Regions from separate parts of the Verrucosispora sp. FIM060022 genome, predicted to be linked through region 4. Evidence: riboswitches for the same ligand, from Rfam matches in the RefSeq annotation. Region 4 holds a riboswitch; each other region holds the start of a gene.

Region 1 (3,753 bases), on a different contig from region 4:
CCAGTCGGAACGCGCCGACGGCCCAGTCCAGGTATGCCTTCTGGTCGGCCTTGCGCAGCGGCAGCGTTTCGCGCAACGCCGGTTCGTCGACCTGGATGACCCGGATGCCTGCCGACTCCAGGTCACGGCACTCGTCGCGCAGGGCGAGCGCGACCTGGTCGGCAGTGTCCGCGACAGGCTGGTCGGTGCGGACGAAGGACCAGGCCAGGATGGTGACCGGGCCGGTGAGCATCCCCTTGACCGGCTTGCTGGTCAGCGACTGCGCGTAGGTGGACCACTCCACCGTCATCGGTGCCCTGCGCGCCACGTCGCCGTAGATGATCGGCGGCCGGACACAGCGGGAGCCATACGACTGCACCCAGCCGTGTTCGGTGGCGGCGAAACCGTCGAGCTGCTCGCCGAAGTACTGCACCATGTCGTTGCGTTCCGGTTCGCCGTGCACGAGCACGTCCAAGCCCCACCGCTCCTGCAGTCGGATCACATGCTCCACCTCGGCGCGCATCCGCGACGCGTAGCCGGCGTCGTCGAGTCTGCCGGCGCGGTGCGCGGCGCGGGCCTTGCGCAGCTCGGTGGTCTGCGGAAACGAGCCGATCGTGGTGGTCGGCAGCTGTGGCAGGCGGAGCCGATCCTGCTGGCGGGCGGCCCGAACGGGATAGTCCCCGCGCTGCCGGTCGGCCGGTCGCAGTGCGGCGAGGCGTCCGCGGACACTGTCGTGGTGCCAGGCCGCCGGTGTCGGCGGCAGCGGTGCCGGTAGCACCGTGGTGCCGTCACGCAGCGCACGGCCGAGCAGGACGACCTCGTCGACCTTCTGCCGGGCGAACGCGAGCCGCGCGGCCAGCCGGGGGTCGAGGCGGGTCTCGGCGGACAGGTCGACCGGGACGTGTAGCAGGGAGCAGGAGGTGGCGACGGCGACGTGGTCGGCCAGCCCGGCGACCGTCGCTCCGGCCGCGATCGCGGCGCGCAGGTCGGTACGCCAGATGTTTCGTCCGTCGACCAGGCCGGCGACGATGGTCCTGCCGGCCAGTGGGCCGGCAGCGGCGAGTCGGTCGAGGTTGCCCGGGCCGGCGACCAGGTCCAGGCCGATTGCTTCGACCGGGGTGTCCAGTAGCGCCGGCAGTGCGGCGCCGAGGTCACCGAAGTAGGTGGCGACGAAGATCCTCGGCCGGTGCGTGAGTTCACCGAGCCGGATGTAGGCGCGGCGTAGGGCGTCGATCTCGGCCGGGGTGCGGTCGGCGACGTAGGCGGGCTCGTCCAGCTGGATCCAGGCCACCCCCGCCTCGGCGAGTGCCGTGAGGATCGCGGCGTACGTGTCGACCAGGTCGTCGAGCCGGGCGAACGGATCGTCGCCCTTGGCCAGCAGCAGGAACGTGGCCGGCCCGATGAACACCGGTCGGGTGGTGATGCCCAGGTCGCGGGCCTCGGCGTGCTCGCCCAGCGCCTTCGCCGGGTTCGCGGTGAAGACGGTGTCGGGGGCTATCTCCGGCACCAGGTAGTGGTAGTTGGTGTCGAACCACTTCGTCAGTTCCAGTGCCGGCTCGGTGTCGACGCCGCGGGCCATGGCGAAGTAGGTGTCCAGCGCGGGCAGGCCCAGCCGGGCGAAGCGGGTGGGGATCGCGCCGACGGCGACGGCCGTGTCGAGGACCTGGTCGTAGTAGGAGAACGTGTTCGACGGGATCGCGTCGAGGCGGGCGTCGTGCAGCGTCCGCCACACCTGCGCGCGCAGCCCGGCGGCGGTGCTTTCCAGAGCGTCGACGTCGATGGTGCCGGCCCAGTACGCCTCGACGGCCTTCTTCAGCTCACGATCGACGCCGATACGTGGGTAGCCGAGCACAGTGCTCTGGCCGAATGCGGTAGTCACCTGTGGGGTCCTTCCCTCGAAGTGCCCAGCGGCCCCGGGGAGGGAAGGCAGGCACATCTCACGGTGCCCGCTTCCGCCCTGGCCCTCCCGAGAGGCCGCCTGCGGCGCACGCCGGTGGCGTGCGCAGCGCTGGCAGGTCTTCGGACTCGCGGGCATGACACGAGGTCACCTACTGGCCGTCGCTTCCCGGACCTGGTGGTCCAGTGCTTCGTTGACGGCGGTCGTTCCCACTCACCGCTGCGGGGCAGTCCCGGTCTCTCACCGGGTTCCCTCTTACGACACCCCACCCTGGCGGGATGGGGCGAACCAGCGCCGCTCGCCATCGTACGGGCCGGATGGTCGTCTCCGCGTCACGCTGTCCGACGGGCGGGATGGGCGTCAGGGCGAGCACGGTAACCGCTCAAGAAAGCACTATCGGAAATAGGTTTGCTGTGGAAACCTGTTGGCATGACTGCTGATTCGGTACCCACCAGCGGCGACCCCCGCCAGCTGCTGTCGGAGGTGCGCGCCCTCGCCCGCCGGGTGCGTCTTGACCAGCGGGTGACCTGGGTTGCGCTACTGGTGCTGGCCGCGGTGACGTTCGTGGCGATTCCGATCGACTGGTACTCCCTCCGAGCCGACTGTGGATCCGCGAGCGCGTGGGTCACGGACGTGAACGACGGCTCCTGGTGCCACGTCCGGCGTGACGGCGCGATGTTCTATTGGCCGCCGGCGCTGCTGCTGGCGTACACGGCGATCGCCGTTTACGCCGTGCGGGTCGCCCGGTCGCGGGGGCTGGGCGTCCGGGTGCTGCCGTACGTGATCACCGGCGTCGCGCTGACCGTCCTGTTCACCGTTCTGTGGCTGCTGGCGCGCCTGTACCTGGCCGGCTCGGCGCCCACCCAACCGCTCCCCTCCTGGGTGATGCTGCTGGACCGTCTGGTCGCACCGGCGGGCGCGATCGGGGTCGCGCTGCTGGTGCTGGCCTGGTTGGAGCGCCACGTCGCGCTGCTGGTGTTCACCCTCGGGTATCTGGCGGTGGTGCTGGTGCCGATCAACATCTTCTGGCACCCCGACTGGGGATACGCGGGAATTCTGGGAGAGTTCCTGCCGCCGCAGATCGTCAACGGCGCCGTGCTGCTGCTGGGCGCGGTCGGCTTCGCGGTGGCCCGCCGGCGGCAGCGATGACCGCCGCGAGCGGGGCCCCGGACCCGTACGCACCGTCCGCCCACCCGGTCAACGGCCTGGACGACGTGGTGCACCAGCGGGTCCGGCTGGGCATCCTCACCATCGCGCACGAGGCCCGTCGGGTCGAGTTCGGCTACCTGCGCACCCAGTTGGAACTGACCGGCGGCAACCTCTCCAAGCACCTCAGCGTGCTCGAAGAGGCCGGTCTGATCGAGATCGAGAAGGGGTACGAGGGGCGACGCGGCCGTACCTGGATCACGCTCACCGCTGCCGGCAGCACTGCGCTCGCCGACGAGATCGGGCGGCTGAAGCTGCTCATTGCGCGGGTTGAGACCACCGACACCGCGGAGGGCCGATGACCAGCGCACTGACCCGTCGGCGCCTGCTCGCAGCCGCGCTCGCGACCGGCGTCGCCGTGCCGCTCGGCGACCGCGGCCGAGCGGCGCCGGCTTCGCCCGGCCCGACACGGATCACACTGCCCCCGCCCACCGGGCCGCACCGTGTCGGCACCGTGTCGCTGCACCTCGTCGACGGATCCCGCCCGGATCCGGTCGCCGGCGCCGGGCATCATCGCGAGCTGATGGCCAGCGTCTGGTATCCCGCCGTCGGAAACGTCCGGCGTCATCCGGTGGTGCCGTGGATGCCCGCCGCGCCGCTGCGTGCGCTGCTCGTGTCCGCCGGGTTCGACGCTGGTGCCGCGGCGGCGCCCCGCACGGCCGGCCACGAGG
Region 2 (3,753 bases), on a different contig from region 4:
GCAGCTGGATCGACGAACTGGGGCAGAAATGCCACGCTGAACATGATCATCTTCGGGTTGAGCAGGTTGGTTACCAACCCGCGCAGAAATGCCTGGCGAGGCGTTGCGCCGCGCTCGGGGTGGCTGTGGTTGGCGGTGCCGCTGTGGCGTACGGCTCGGATTCCGAGGATGACCAGATACACGGCGCCGGCCCAGCGGATGGCGGTGAACAGCACCGGCGATGCGGTGATCACCGCGGCCAGGCCGCAGACCACCGCCGCGACGTGGATGGTTTCTCCCGCGGCGACGCCGAGTGCAGCGATGACGCCGGATCGGGCGCCGTAGCGGGTGGCATTGGTGAGGACGAACATCATGTCGGGACCGGGTGTGATCATGAGAACGGCGATCACGGCAAGGTAGCCCACGAGGGTCGTTACTGACAGTCCGAGCAAGGCTCAGCCCTCCTCGGCACCGTCGAGCAGAGCGCGGCGTAGCGCGAGTCGGTGTTCGCGGCGGATCTGTGCCTCGCGGTAGCGTCGCCGATCCCCGTCGGTCTCGGGTAGCAACGGCGGGACGGCGCGAGGATGTCCGTCGTCGTCGATCGCCACCATGACCAGGTGGGCGGTGGCCACGTCGGTGGGGGGCACGGCCCGGTCCCACCGGTCTGCGGTCACCTTGACGGCCACCTCCATGGAACTGCGTCCGGCCCAGGTGATCCGGGCGTCGACGTGGACCACATCGCCGACCCGTACCGCGCGGAGAAAGGCCGTCTCGTCGATGGCGGCGGTGACCGCCGGCCCGTCGGAATGCCGGGCGGCAACCACCCCGGCTACGGAGTCGATGAGGTTGAGGATTCGGCCTCCGTGAACTGTGCCCATCAGGTTGGTGTGGTGCTGGTCCATGATCTGCGACAGGGTCAGGTGCGATGCCGATGATGGCCGACCGGCGAGCGTAGTGGTGTCGTGCATTGCGTGGTCCGTCCTCGGGAAGCACACCGCCGACTCGGCTGGGTGCACGTCGAGGACACGCCGGACCGTGGCGTGTCACCCGCTCGACCCACCCGCGAGGTCGACGGCAGCGCACACACGTCGTGTACGCGGCGCGGGCAGGTCTTCGGACTCGCGGGCGTGACCGGGCAGTACCGGTCTCCTACTGGCCATCGCTTCCCAGGCAGGTGCGCCCAGTGCTGTTGACGGCGGTCGTTCCCACTCACCGCTGCGGGGCAGTCCCGGACTCTCACCGGGTTCCCTCTTACGACGCCCGTCCTGTCGAGGTCGGGCGAACCAGCGCCGCGACCATCGTACTCAGTCCACCAGGCGGTGCTGGCGTGTCAGGTGTCGTTGGTGACCGCCGTCTCGTTGTCCTGATGGTTGGTGGGGCCGACGATGACGAACACCCCGGTATCTGCGGTCTCGGCGATCTGCCGTTGCGCGTGGGTGATGGGCCCGGCCGCCAGGGCCGCGTTCGCCGCCCCGAAGGTCAGCGGTGGCTGCTGTCTGAGTTCACCGCTGCGCTTCGCCGCCCCACCCGCCGCCGTCGCGGCATTCCTGGCCGACGCCGTCGGCTGGCGTTGGGCATTCTGGCTGCTGGCTCCCCCGCCCGATGCTCGGGACGCTGGCCATGCGAGCTTTCGCTCGGCGATCGGTGCCGGCCTGAGCACGTAATCAACCGGTGTGGCGTGTCCGATCCAGCTTCCAGCGCACTTGGAATGTCAGCGCCGCAGCCATCAGCACCGCCGGGACCACGGTGAAGCCGATCAACAGGGCGGTGTGGGCGGACTCCGGCTGCGTCACGGTCTGCCCCTCGGTGGTGGAGATGAAGCCGCCCAGGGCGAGCACGGCCGAGTACACGTACGGGCCGATTGCGGTGCCGGTGGCTTCGGTGGCAGTCCAGACACCGGTGTAGGCGCCAGCCCGGACGGTGCCGCGCTGCTCGGCGGCCGCGACCGCATCCGGGACCATCGAGAACGCGAACAGCTGCAGCCCGGCGAACGCGATGCCCAGGACGCCGACCACCGCGACAGCCGGCCCGGTGCCGTAGCCGAGCAGCGGCGCCAGCGAACCGGCCACGAAGACCGCCTGGCAGATCAGCAGGCCACGCTGCTTGCCGATGCGCCGGGACACCTGCATCCACACCGGACCGGCGATGACCGCTGGACCGAGGAACGCCCCCATGAACACGGCGGTCAGCCCAGAGTTGTCGAAGACGTACCTGGTGTAGAACGGCAGCGCTGCGAGGAACAGGTGAGTAGTGGTGCCGGTGAACAGGTAGGACAGCACCAGCGCGCGGAAGTCGGGGTCCCGCCAGGCGACCGCGATGTCACCGATGGTCGAGTGGGCCGCCTGCTGATCGGGCATCCGGAAACCGGCGTGGGCGGTGAGACGCCGTACCCCGGTCAGTGCGACCAGCCCGGAGATCACCATGACGCCGGAGAGCAGCAGGGCCATCCAGCCGTAGTCGCCGCGCCGTCCCGACTCCACCAGCGCCGGTGCAGCCACACCGGCACCAAGCAACCCGAGGGTGAGGAAAAGCATCCGGAACATGAACACCCGGGTGCGCTCGTGGTACCCGACTCGAAGATCGGACGGGGTGGTCAGGTAGGGCACCTGGAAACACGCGAAGAGCAGGTTGCCGGCGATGAACCAGCCGCCCACCCAGAGCGCCGCCGATGCGCCGGAGAAACCGGCGGGCACCGAGAACATCGCCACCATGGCCACCGGAAGCAGCAGACCGACCCGCAGCATGCCGAGCCGGTGTCCGCTGCTGCGCGCTTCCCGGTCGGATCGGCTGCCCAGCATCGGGTGCACGATGATGTCGATGATCTTCGGCAGCAGCAGGGTGAGACCGGCCAGGAACGGCGAGACACCGAGCGTATTGGTGAGGAAATAGAGCAACAGCAGGCCGGGAACGGTCACCCAGACGCCCATCCCGACCGAACCGGTGGCGTACGCGGTCAGGTCACCTGCCCTGGTCCGCACCTCGCCCGCCGCCCCGCGCAGCGCCGTCATCGGGTCGCCTCGTGGCGTGCGACCACGCCCGCGGCCAGTTCGGCGCCCTGCAACGCGCCGGAGCGGACCCGGCCGGCGAGGGTGCGCGCCACGATCCGATCGGTCAGCGCGGGCAGGTGACGGGCCAGGAAGAACTCGACCGCGCCCCGCCGGGTGGTGGGTAGATCACGGCGAGGACGGCGACTGAGCGCGGCGCGCAGCACGGTCCGGACCACCCCGTCCAGCGGCTCGTACTGGCTCATGCCCTCCAGCGAGAGCCCGGCCGCGGCCGTCGAGTCGTGGATCGGGCTTCGTACCGCCGACGGGTACACGCAGGTGACGCCGACATGGGTGCCGAGCTCCAGACGCAGCGCGTCCGCGTACGCGACCAGGGCGCGCTTGGAGGCGCCGTACGCAGCGGCCAGCGGCAACTGCATGACGGCCATCCGCGAGCTGAGCATGACTATCCGGCCACCAGAGGCGACCAGTGCGTCCACGCATGCGGCGGTGACCCGCCAGGTGCCCAGCAGGTTGATGTCGAGCTGGCGGCGTACTTCCGTGCCCGGCGCCAGTTCGGCCGGGGCGGGCCCACCGATCCCGGCGTTGTTGATCAGCAGGTCGAGTCCACCGAGGTGGTCAATTGCTTCGCGTACCACCGCCGGCACCGCGTCGTCGTCGGTGATGTCGCAGGCCAGGACCCGGACCGGGTCATCGGCACGGGGGGCCAGGTCCAACCCGACGACCTGGGCCCCGAGTTCGTCCAGCCGGGCACAGATGGCCCGGCCGA
Region 3 (3,753 bases), on a different contig from region 4:
GGCCGTGATCTGGTTGAAGTGCCGGGTCAGCAGCTGGGCGGGAGCACCGATCGTCTCCCGGCTGTCGATGGCCACGCCGACCGGGAAGTCGGTGGTCTCGTGCAGAGGGGTGAGGTCCTCGATGACCGGCGGCTCGGGCACCTGCACGACGATGTCGTCGGCCAGGAAGTCGCTGGTGTTGCCGGTCACGTCCTCGCCCTGCCAGCGGGTCTCGAAGTAGAGGAAGGCGCTGTCCGCCGCCGGCATGGTGAACCGCGCGGTCACCTCCGTCCAGCCCGAGTTGGTGATCGTCTCGAACTGGGCGAGGGTGCTGAACGACTGACTGTCCCCGGTGGTGCTGGCCAGGCTGAGCCAGATCTGGTCGGCCGGCTGACCTGCGGCGAACCGCAGCCACGCACTGAGCTCGTAGGTGACACCCGCGGTGAACAGGCCGGTCACGTCGCGGCCCAGGCCGGCGCCCTGGTTCACCCGGTCGGTGACCAGCGCGGCGGAGGTGCCGCCGTGCGCGACGTCGGTGAGGGTGACCGTCGGGGCGCCCGGACCGCCGTCGCGGGGTCCCCAACCGTCCAGACCGTCCTCGAAGTCGGTGTCGATGACGATCGTGCCCGGCTCCGGCCCGCCCCCGCCGCCGTCCAGCGCGGTGATCAGGACGTCGTCGAGCAGGAACGGGGTGTTGCCTTCCGCCTCCACGTAGAGGGTGGCGGCGTCCAGACCGGTGGGCAGGGTGTACTCGCCGCCGATGCGTACCCACTCGTCGGCGGTGGTGGTGACGTTGTCGCCGATCCAGGTGTAGGTGTTCTCGCCGCCACCGGCCGGGGTGGACTCGACGGTGAAGTGCACACCGGCGCTGCCCTCGGTGCCGGTCGGAAGTTTCGCCCAGGCGGTGACCGTGTATCGGTTGCCGGGCCGCATCAGCGCGGTCGCGCTCGTGGCCGGTCCCTGCCAGTTGGCGGTACGGCCGGTGACCGACAGGCTGCCGTCGCTGTCGTGACCCTCGTCGGCGATGGCGAGGGTCACGTCACCGCGTGGTCCCCAGGGGGCGTACGAGCCGGACTCGAAGTCGTTGCTGAGCACGACCTCGTCGGCCACGGCCGGGGTGGGCGCGACGGTGATGGCCGCGACGAGCGCGGCCGAACAGAGTACGGCGAAAGTTCGTGATCGGCGTCGTGATCGTTGGGACGGATTCCACAGGCGCATCGACTGGTCCCTTACGCAAATTGGACAGTGGTGGGGGTGCCTGACGTCGGGTTTCCGGACAGATCCAAGCGCGTGCATGCTATGTCGACCCGATTGGCATAGCCAGAACTTCCGGAAGTTTTCGGAAAGATGCGTGGGGTCGGTGGCCTCGGCGGCGATCGTCGCGCTCGGGCGGATGATTCGATCGACACGCGTGGCGACACAGCATGTGGTGTTGAGGTTCCTGGCCCGTTCCCATATATAGTAGTGCCCGCAGCTGGTTCGGCAGTCACTCCACGACGGCCGAGGCAAGAGGGAACCCGGTGGAATTCCGGGACTGCCCCGCAGCGGTGAGTGGGAACGACCGCCGTCAACGAAGCACTGGGCCCGCCAGGTCTGGGAAGCGACGGCCAGTAGGCACGAACACGCCCACGAGTCCGAAGACCTGCCAGCGCGCCGCACGCGTACGTGTGCGGCGGTCGAAGGCCGCGCGGGACGGCCGACGCCATCAGCTGGTCGTCGACGGCAGTCAGTCCGTCCGGTGACCGGCGGCGTCCTCCCGCGTGCCCGTCGACCTTCACCGACCGGTACGAGGAGGGGCCATGACGGTGACCCGGGCACAGGCGGGGCCGGAGCAACGCCGGCACGTGATGCAGGTGCGTAAACGCAACGGCGACACCGAGCCGGTGGACGTCAACAAGATCGTCAAGGCGGTGGAGCGCTGGGTCACCGACCTGGACGAGATCGACCCGCTGCGGGTGGCGACGAAGACGATAAGCGGCCTGTACGACGGTGCGACCACCGCCGAGCTGGACAAGCTGTCGATCCAGACGGCCGCCGAGCTGATCGGTGAGGAGCCGCAGTACTCCAGGCTCGCGGCGCGGCTGCTGGCCGCGTTCGTCGACAAGGAGGTACGCGGCCAGCAGGTGGCCAGCTTCAGCCAGTCCATCCGGTACGCCCACGGCCTGGGCCTGATCGGCGACGCCACCGCCGCGTTCGTGGCCCGCAACGCCCGCAAGCTGGACGACGCCGTCGACCCGGCGGGGGATCTGCGGTTCGAGTACTTCGGGCTGCGCACCGTCGCCGACCGGTACCTGCTGCGGCATCCGCAGACCCGGCAGGTGGTGGAGACCCCGCAGTACTGGCTGCTGCGGGTCGCCTGCGGGCTGTCCCAGACGCCCGGCGAGGCGATCGGCTTCTACCGGCTGATGTCCAGCCTGGCCTACCTGCCGAGTTCGCCGACGCTGTTCAACTCCGGCACCCGACACACCCAGATGTCGTCGTGTTTCCTTGTCGACTCGCCGCGTGACGAACTCGACTCGATCTACGAGCGGTATCACCAGGTGGCGAAGCTGTCGAAGTTCTCCGGCGGCATCGGCATCTCCTGGACGCGGGTGCGGGGTCGTGGGGCACTGATCCGGGGCACCAACGGGCGCTCGAACGGCATCGTGCCGTTCCTCAAGACCCTCGACGCCGGGGTGGCGGCGGTCAACCAGGGTGGCCGGCGCAAGGGCGCGGCCTGCGTATACCTGGAACCCTGGCATCCGGACATCGAGGAGTTCCTGGAGTTGCGCGACAACACCGGGGAGGAGTCGAGGCGTACGCACAACCTGAACCTGGCCAACTGGATCCCGGACGAGTTCATGCGCCGGGTGGAGGCCGACGGCGACTGGTCGCTGATCGACCCCTCCGACGCGCCGGAGTTGCCCGACCTGTACGGCGAGGCGTTCGACGAGGCGTACCGGGCGGCGGAGAAGAAGGCGGTCCGCACGGTCAAGGCCCGCGACCTGTACGGGCGGATGATGCGCACCCTCGCGCAGACCGGCAACGGGTGGATGACGTTCAAGGACGCGGCCAACCGGCTGTCCAACCAGACCGGCGCGCCGGGCAACACCATCCACCTGTCGAACCTGTGCACCGAGATCCTGGAGGTCAACAACGACACCGAGACCGCGGTGTGCAACCTCGGGTCGATCAACCTCGCCGCGCACCTCACCGCGGACGGCATCGACTGGGAGAAGCTGCGCGCCACCGTCCGCACGGCGGTGCTCTTCCTCGACCGGGTCATCGACATCAACTACTACCCGGCGCAGCAGGCGGCGGCGTCGAACCCGCGCTGGCGACCGGTCGGGCTCGGGCTGATGGGCCTGCAGGACGCCTTCTTCACCCTGCGCATGCCGTTCGACTCCACCCCCGCCCGGGAACTGTCCAGCCGGGTGCAGGAGGAGATCCTGCTGACCGCTCTGGAGACCTCAGCACAGCTCGCCCAGCAGTTCGGCCCGCACCCGGCGTACGACGACACCCGTGCCGCGCGCGGTGAGCTGCACCCGGACCTGTGGGGCGCCGACCTCACCCAGGCGCAGCGGTGGGCCGCGCTGCGCGAGACGATCGCCGCGCACGGGCTGCGGAACTCGCTGCTGGTGGCCATCGCGCCGACGGCCACCATCGCCTCGATCGCCGGCTGTTACGAGTGCATCGAGCCGCAGGTGTCCAACCTGTTCAAACGCGAGACGATGTCCGGCGAGTTCCTCCAGATCAACACGTACCTGGTCCGCGAACTCAAGGCGCGAGGGCTGT
Region 4 (3,753 bases):
GCATCGGTACCTCGTACGAGGGTCGGGACCTGGTCGCGATCAAGATCTCCGACAACGTCGCCACGGACGAGAACGAGCCGGAGATCCTGTTCAACTCGCAGCAGCACGCCCGTGAGCACCTGACGGTCGAGATGGCCATCTACCTGATGAACCTCTTCACCGACAGCTACGGCACCGACTCCCGGATCACCAACCTGGTCAACAACCGGGAGATCTGGATCGTGCCGTCGGTCAACCCGGACGGCAGCGAGTACGACATCGCCACCGGCTCCTACCGGTCCTGGCGCAAGAACCGCCAACCCAACAGCGGATCGTCGTACGTCGGCACGGACCTCAACCGCAACTGGAGCTACAACTGGGGCTGCTGCGGCGGTTCCTCCAGCTCGACCTCGTCGGACACCTACCGGGGTCCCTCGGCCTTCTCCGCGCCGGAGACCCAGGCGCTGCGCAACTTCGTCAACAGCCGGGTCGTCGGTGGCGTGCAGCAGATCAAGGCCAACATCGACTTCCACACCTACTCCGAGCTGGTGCTCTGGCCGTACGGCTACACGTACAACGACACCGCCACCGGGATGAACGCCGACCAGTACAACACCTTCGCCACCATCGGTCGGCAGATGGCCGCGACCAACAACTTCACCCCGCAGCAGTCCAGTGACCTGTACATCACCGACGGCAGCAGCATCGACTGGATGTGGGCGGTGCACGGCATCTGGGCGTACACCTTCGAGCTGTACCCGCGCTCGGCCTCCGGCGGCGGCTTCTACCCGCCCGACGAGGTGATCCCGCAGCAGACCTCGCGCAACCGGGAGGCGGTGCTCATCCTCGCCGAGTACGCCGACTGCCCGTACCGGGCGATCAACAAGCAGGCCCAGTACTGCGGCGGTGGCAGCGGCGGTACGACTGTCTGGTCGGACACCTTCGAGACCAACACCGGCTGGACGATCAACCCCAACGGCACCGACACCGCGACGTCGGGCCAGTGGGAGCGGGGTGCCGCCCAGGCCACCAACTCCAGCGGGGCCAAGCAGCTCACCCCGTACGCCGGCAGCAACGACCTGGTCACCGGCCGGCTCGCCGGCTCCGCCGCCGGTGACTACGACCTGGACGGCGGCGTGACAAGCGCCCGCTCCCCGGCGATCACCCTGCCGTCGAGCGGCACGTTGACGCTCTCCCTGGCCTGGTACCTGGCCCACGGCTCGAACTCGTCGTCGGCCGACTACTTCCGGGTCAGCGTGGTGCACAACGGCGGCACCACGACCCTGCTCAGCCAGGCCGGCGCGGCAAGCAACCGCAACGGCGCCTGGACCACCTCGAACCTCAACCTCACCCCGTACGCGGGGCAGTCGATCCGAATCCTGGTGGAGGCTGCGGACGCCTCGACGGCCAGCCTGGTCGAGGCGGCTGTGGACAACGTCACCATCACCGCCTCCTGAACCGACGGGGCCCCGCCACACCCCCCTCGCGCGGGGCCCCGTCTTCAGGAAATGACTCGGGTACCAGATGCGTGGGTCGGCTCGACGTCGAGCCGACCCACGTGGCTGCTCCCCACGGCTCGGCGGGGCGGCCACCGGGCGTGCGCTACGGTTCTACCGACCCGCCACAGCGAAGTCGGTGTGAAACCGGCGCTGTCCCGCAACTGTGATGCCCCCGAAAGGGGGACGAGCCAGGTCGCCTGTGGCGCGGTCGCGACACGCGCTCTCGAGGAAGGGCGCCTCGCCCACGGGTGCCTGTGGCTCCCTGTCGGCGAAGCACCACACTCCTCGACCGACAGGAGGACCGATGTTCAGACGTACCCCCCGGATTCTCGCCGCCACCCTCGCGGTGGCCGCGCTGGCGCTCGGTGCCTGCGCCGAGAAGACCACCGAGACCCCCACGGCCAGCGGCAGCCCGGCCGGCGGCGCCTTTCCCGTCACCGTCGGATCGCTGACGCTGGAACAGCGTCCCGAAAAGATCATCTCGCTGGCGCCGACCGCCACCGAGATGCTCTTCGCGGTCGGCGCCGGCCCGCAGGTCGTCGCGGTCGACGACCAGTCCAACCACCCGGCCGACGCGCCGAAGACGGACCTGTCCGGCTACCAGCCCAACGCCGAGGCGATCGCCGCGAAGAACCCTGACCTGGTGGTGCTCAGCGACGACCGGAACAAGATCGTCGACCAGTTGGCGGCGTTGAAGATCCCGGTCTACCTGACCCCCGCGGCGCAGACGCTCGACGACACGTACCAGCAGATCACCGACCTGGGTGTGCTCACCGGCAACGCCACCGCCGGTGCCGACGTCGTGCAGCGGATGAAGGACGACATCGCGAAGATCGTGGCCGAGGTGCCGCAGCGGGTTCAGGCACCCACCTACTTCCACGAGCTGGGCCCGGAGCTGTACACCGTCACCAGCAACACCTTCATCGGCTCGATCTACTCCCTCGCCGGCCTGGAGAACATCGCCGACGCGGCCGACGCGGACGGCAGGAGCGGCGGCTACCCGCAGCTCTCCCAGGAGATGATCGTCGCGGCCAACCCGGACTTCGTCTTCCTCTCCGACGTCAAGTGCTGCCAGCAGAGCGCCGCGACGGTCTCGGCGCGCAGCGGCTGGGCGGGCATCAACGCCGTACGCGAGGGCCAGATCGTGGAACTCGACGACGACGTCGCCTCCCGCTGGGGCCCGCGCGTGGTGGACCTGCTGCGCGCCATCGTGGACGCCACCACCAAGGCCGAGAAGTGACGAACGGCAGGCGTTGACAGGGACCCTTCCCATGCGCCAGGCGTTGAAAAGGGGACCGTCCGTCTCGCCCGCGACCCGGCCGGCGGGCCTGCGGAAACGTTGGCTCGCCGCCGGTGTCGTCGCCGTACTCGTCGCGGTCGTCGCCGGTGTCTCACTCGGCCCGGTCAGCCTGCCCCCCGGCAGTGTCGCGCTCGAACTGCTCAACCTGCTGCCCGGGGTGCACGTCGACAGTGGACTGACCGAGCGGGAAGTCGCCATCGTCACCGAGCTGCGGTTGCCCCGGGTGGTGCTCGGACTGCTGGTCGGCGGGCTGCTCGCCCTGGCCGGCGGTGCATACCAGGGCGTGTTCCGCAACCCGCTGGCCGACCCGTACCTGCTCGGGGTGGCCGCGGGAGCGGGGCTGGCGGTCACCGTCGTGCTGACCATCGGTGGCGTCGGTGCGAGCGGTGCGCTGACCGGCCTGCCGCCCACCATTCCGCTCGCCGCCTTCGTCGGCTCGCTCGGGGCGGTGATCATGACGTACCTGCTCGGTGCGGCCGGTGGGCGCAGTCGCTCGCCGGCCGCGCTGATCCTGGCCGGGGTGGCCGTCTCCGCGTTCCTCTCCGCCGGGCAGACGTACCTGCTGCAACGCAACGCGGACAGCATCCAGGCCGTCTACTCCTGGCTGCTCGGGCGACTGGCCACCGCCGGCTGGCAGGACGTCCGGCTGGTCCTGCCGTACTTCCTGATCACCACTGTGGTCGTGCTGCTGCACCGGCGGGAGTTGGACGTGCTCTCGGTCGGTGACGACGAGGCGGCCAGCCTCGGCCTGCACCCGCAGCGGTCGCGGTACCTGCTGATCGCCGCCGCCTCGCTGGGCACCGCCGCCGCGGTCTCCGCCTCCGGCCTGATCGGCTTCGTCGGCATCATCGTGCCGCACACCGTACGGATGCTGGCCGGGTCGAGCTACCGGGTGATCCTTCCGCTGTCACTGCTGTTCGGCGGCGCCTTCCTGGCCCTGACCGACGTGGTGGCCCGGACCGCCGCCGCGCCGCA

The links. Region 4 has a riboswitch for cobalamin ahead of EG812_RS22550 (ABC transporter substrate-binding protein). Riboswitches for the same ligand answer to the same signal wherever they lie in the genome.
Region 1: it holds a riboswitch for cobalamin, as region 4 does, so the genes downstream of both, metE (5-methyltetrahydropteroyltriglutamate--homocysteine S-methyltransferase) here and EG812_RS22550 (ABC transporter substrate-binding protein) in region 4, are expected to answer to the same signal.
Region 2: it holds a riboswitch for cobalamin, as region 4 does, so the genes downstream of both, EG812_RS26225 (acyl-CoA thioesterase) here and EG812_RS22550 (ABC transporter substrate-binding protein) in region 4, are expected to answer to the same signal.
Region 3: it holds a riboswitch for cobalamin, as region 4 does, so the genes downstream of both, EG812_RS15595 (ribonucleoside-diphosphate reductase subunit alpha) here and EG812_RS22550 (ABC transporter substrate-binding protein) in region 4, are expected to answer to the same signal.

Annotation. Positions count from the first base shown of each region.
Region 1 is NZ_RQIV01000023.1:4,424-8,176, forward strand. Features, by position in the region: gene metE (5-methyltetrahydropteroyltriglutamate--homocysteine S-methyltransferase) at 1-1,858, opposite strand, end outside; cobalamin riboswitch at 1,973-2,184, opposite strand; gene EG812_RS28880 (hypothetical protein) at 2,306-3,025, shown strand; gene EG812_RS28885 (transcriptional regulator) at 3,022-3,384, shown strand; gene EG812_RS28890 (alpha/beta hydrolase family protein) at 3,381-3,753, shown strand, end outside.
Region 2 is NZ_RQIV01000013.1:69,286-73,038, reverse strand. Features, by position in the region: gene EG812_RS26230 (LysE family translocator) at 1-389, opposite strand, end outside; gene EG812_RS26225 (acyl-CoA thioesterase) at 435-947, opposite strand; cobalamin riboswitch at 1,067-1,282, opposite strand; gene EG812_RS26220 (hypothetical protein) at 1,310-1,639, opposite strand; gene EG812_RS26215 (MFS transporter) at 1,644-2,987, opposite strand; gene EG812_RS26210 (SDR family NAD(P)-dependent oxidoreductase) at 2,984-3,753, opposite strand, start outside.
Region 3 is NZ_RQIV01000005.1:44,814-48,566, forward strand. Features, by position in the region: gene EG812_RS15590 (endo-1,4-beta-xylanase) at 1-1,197, opposite strand, end outside; cobalamin riboswitch at 1,438-1,643, shown strand; gene EG812_RS15595 (ribonucleoside-diphosphate reductase subunit alpha) at 1,779-3,753, shown strand, end outside.
Region 4 is NZ_RQIV01000009.1:128,330-132,082, forward strand. Features, by position in the region: gene EG812_RS22545 (M14 family metallopeptidase) at 1-1,436, shown strand, start outside; cobalamin riboswitch at 1,565-1,697, shown strand; gene EG812_RS22550 (ABC transporter substrate-binding protein) at 1,783-2,718, shown strand; gene EG812_RS22555 (FecCD family ABC transporter permease) at 2,750-3,753, shown strand, end outside.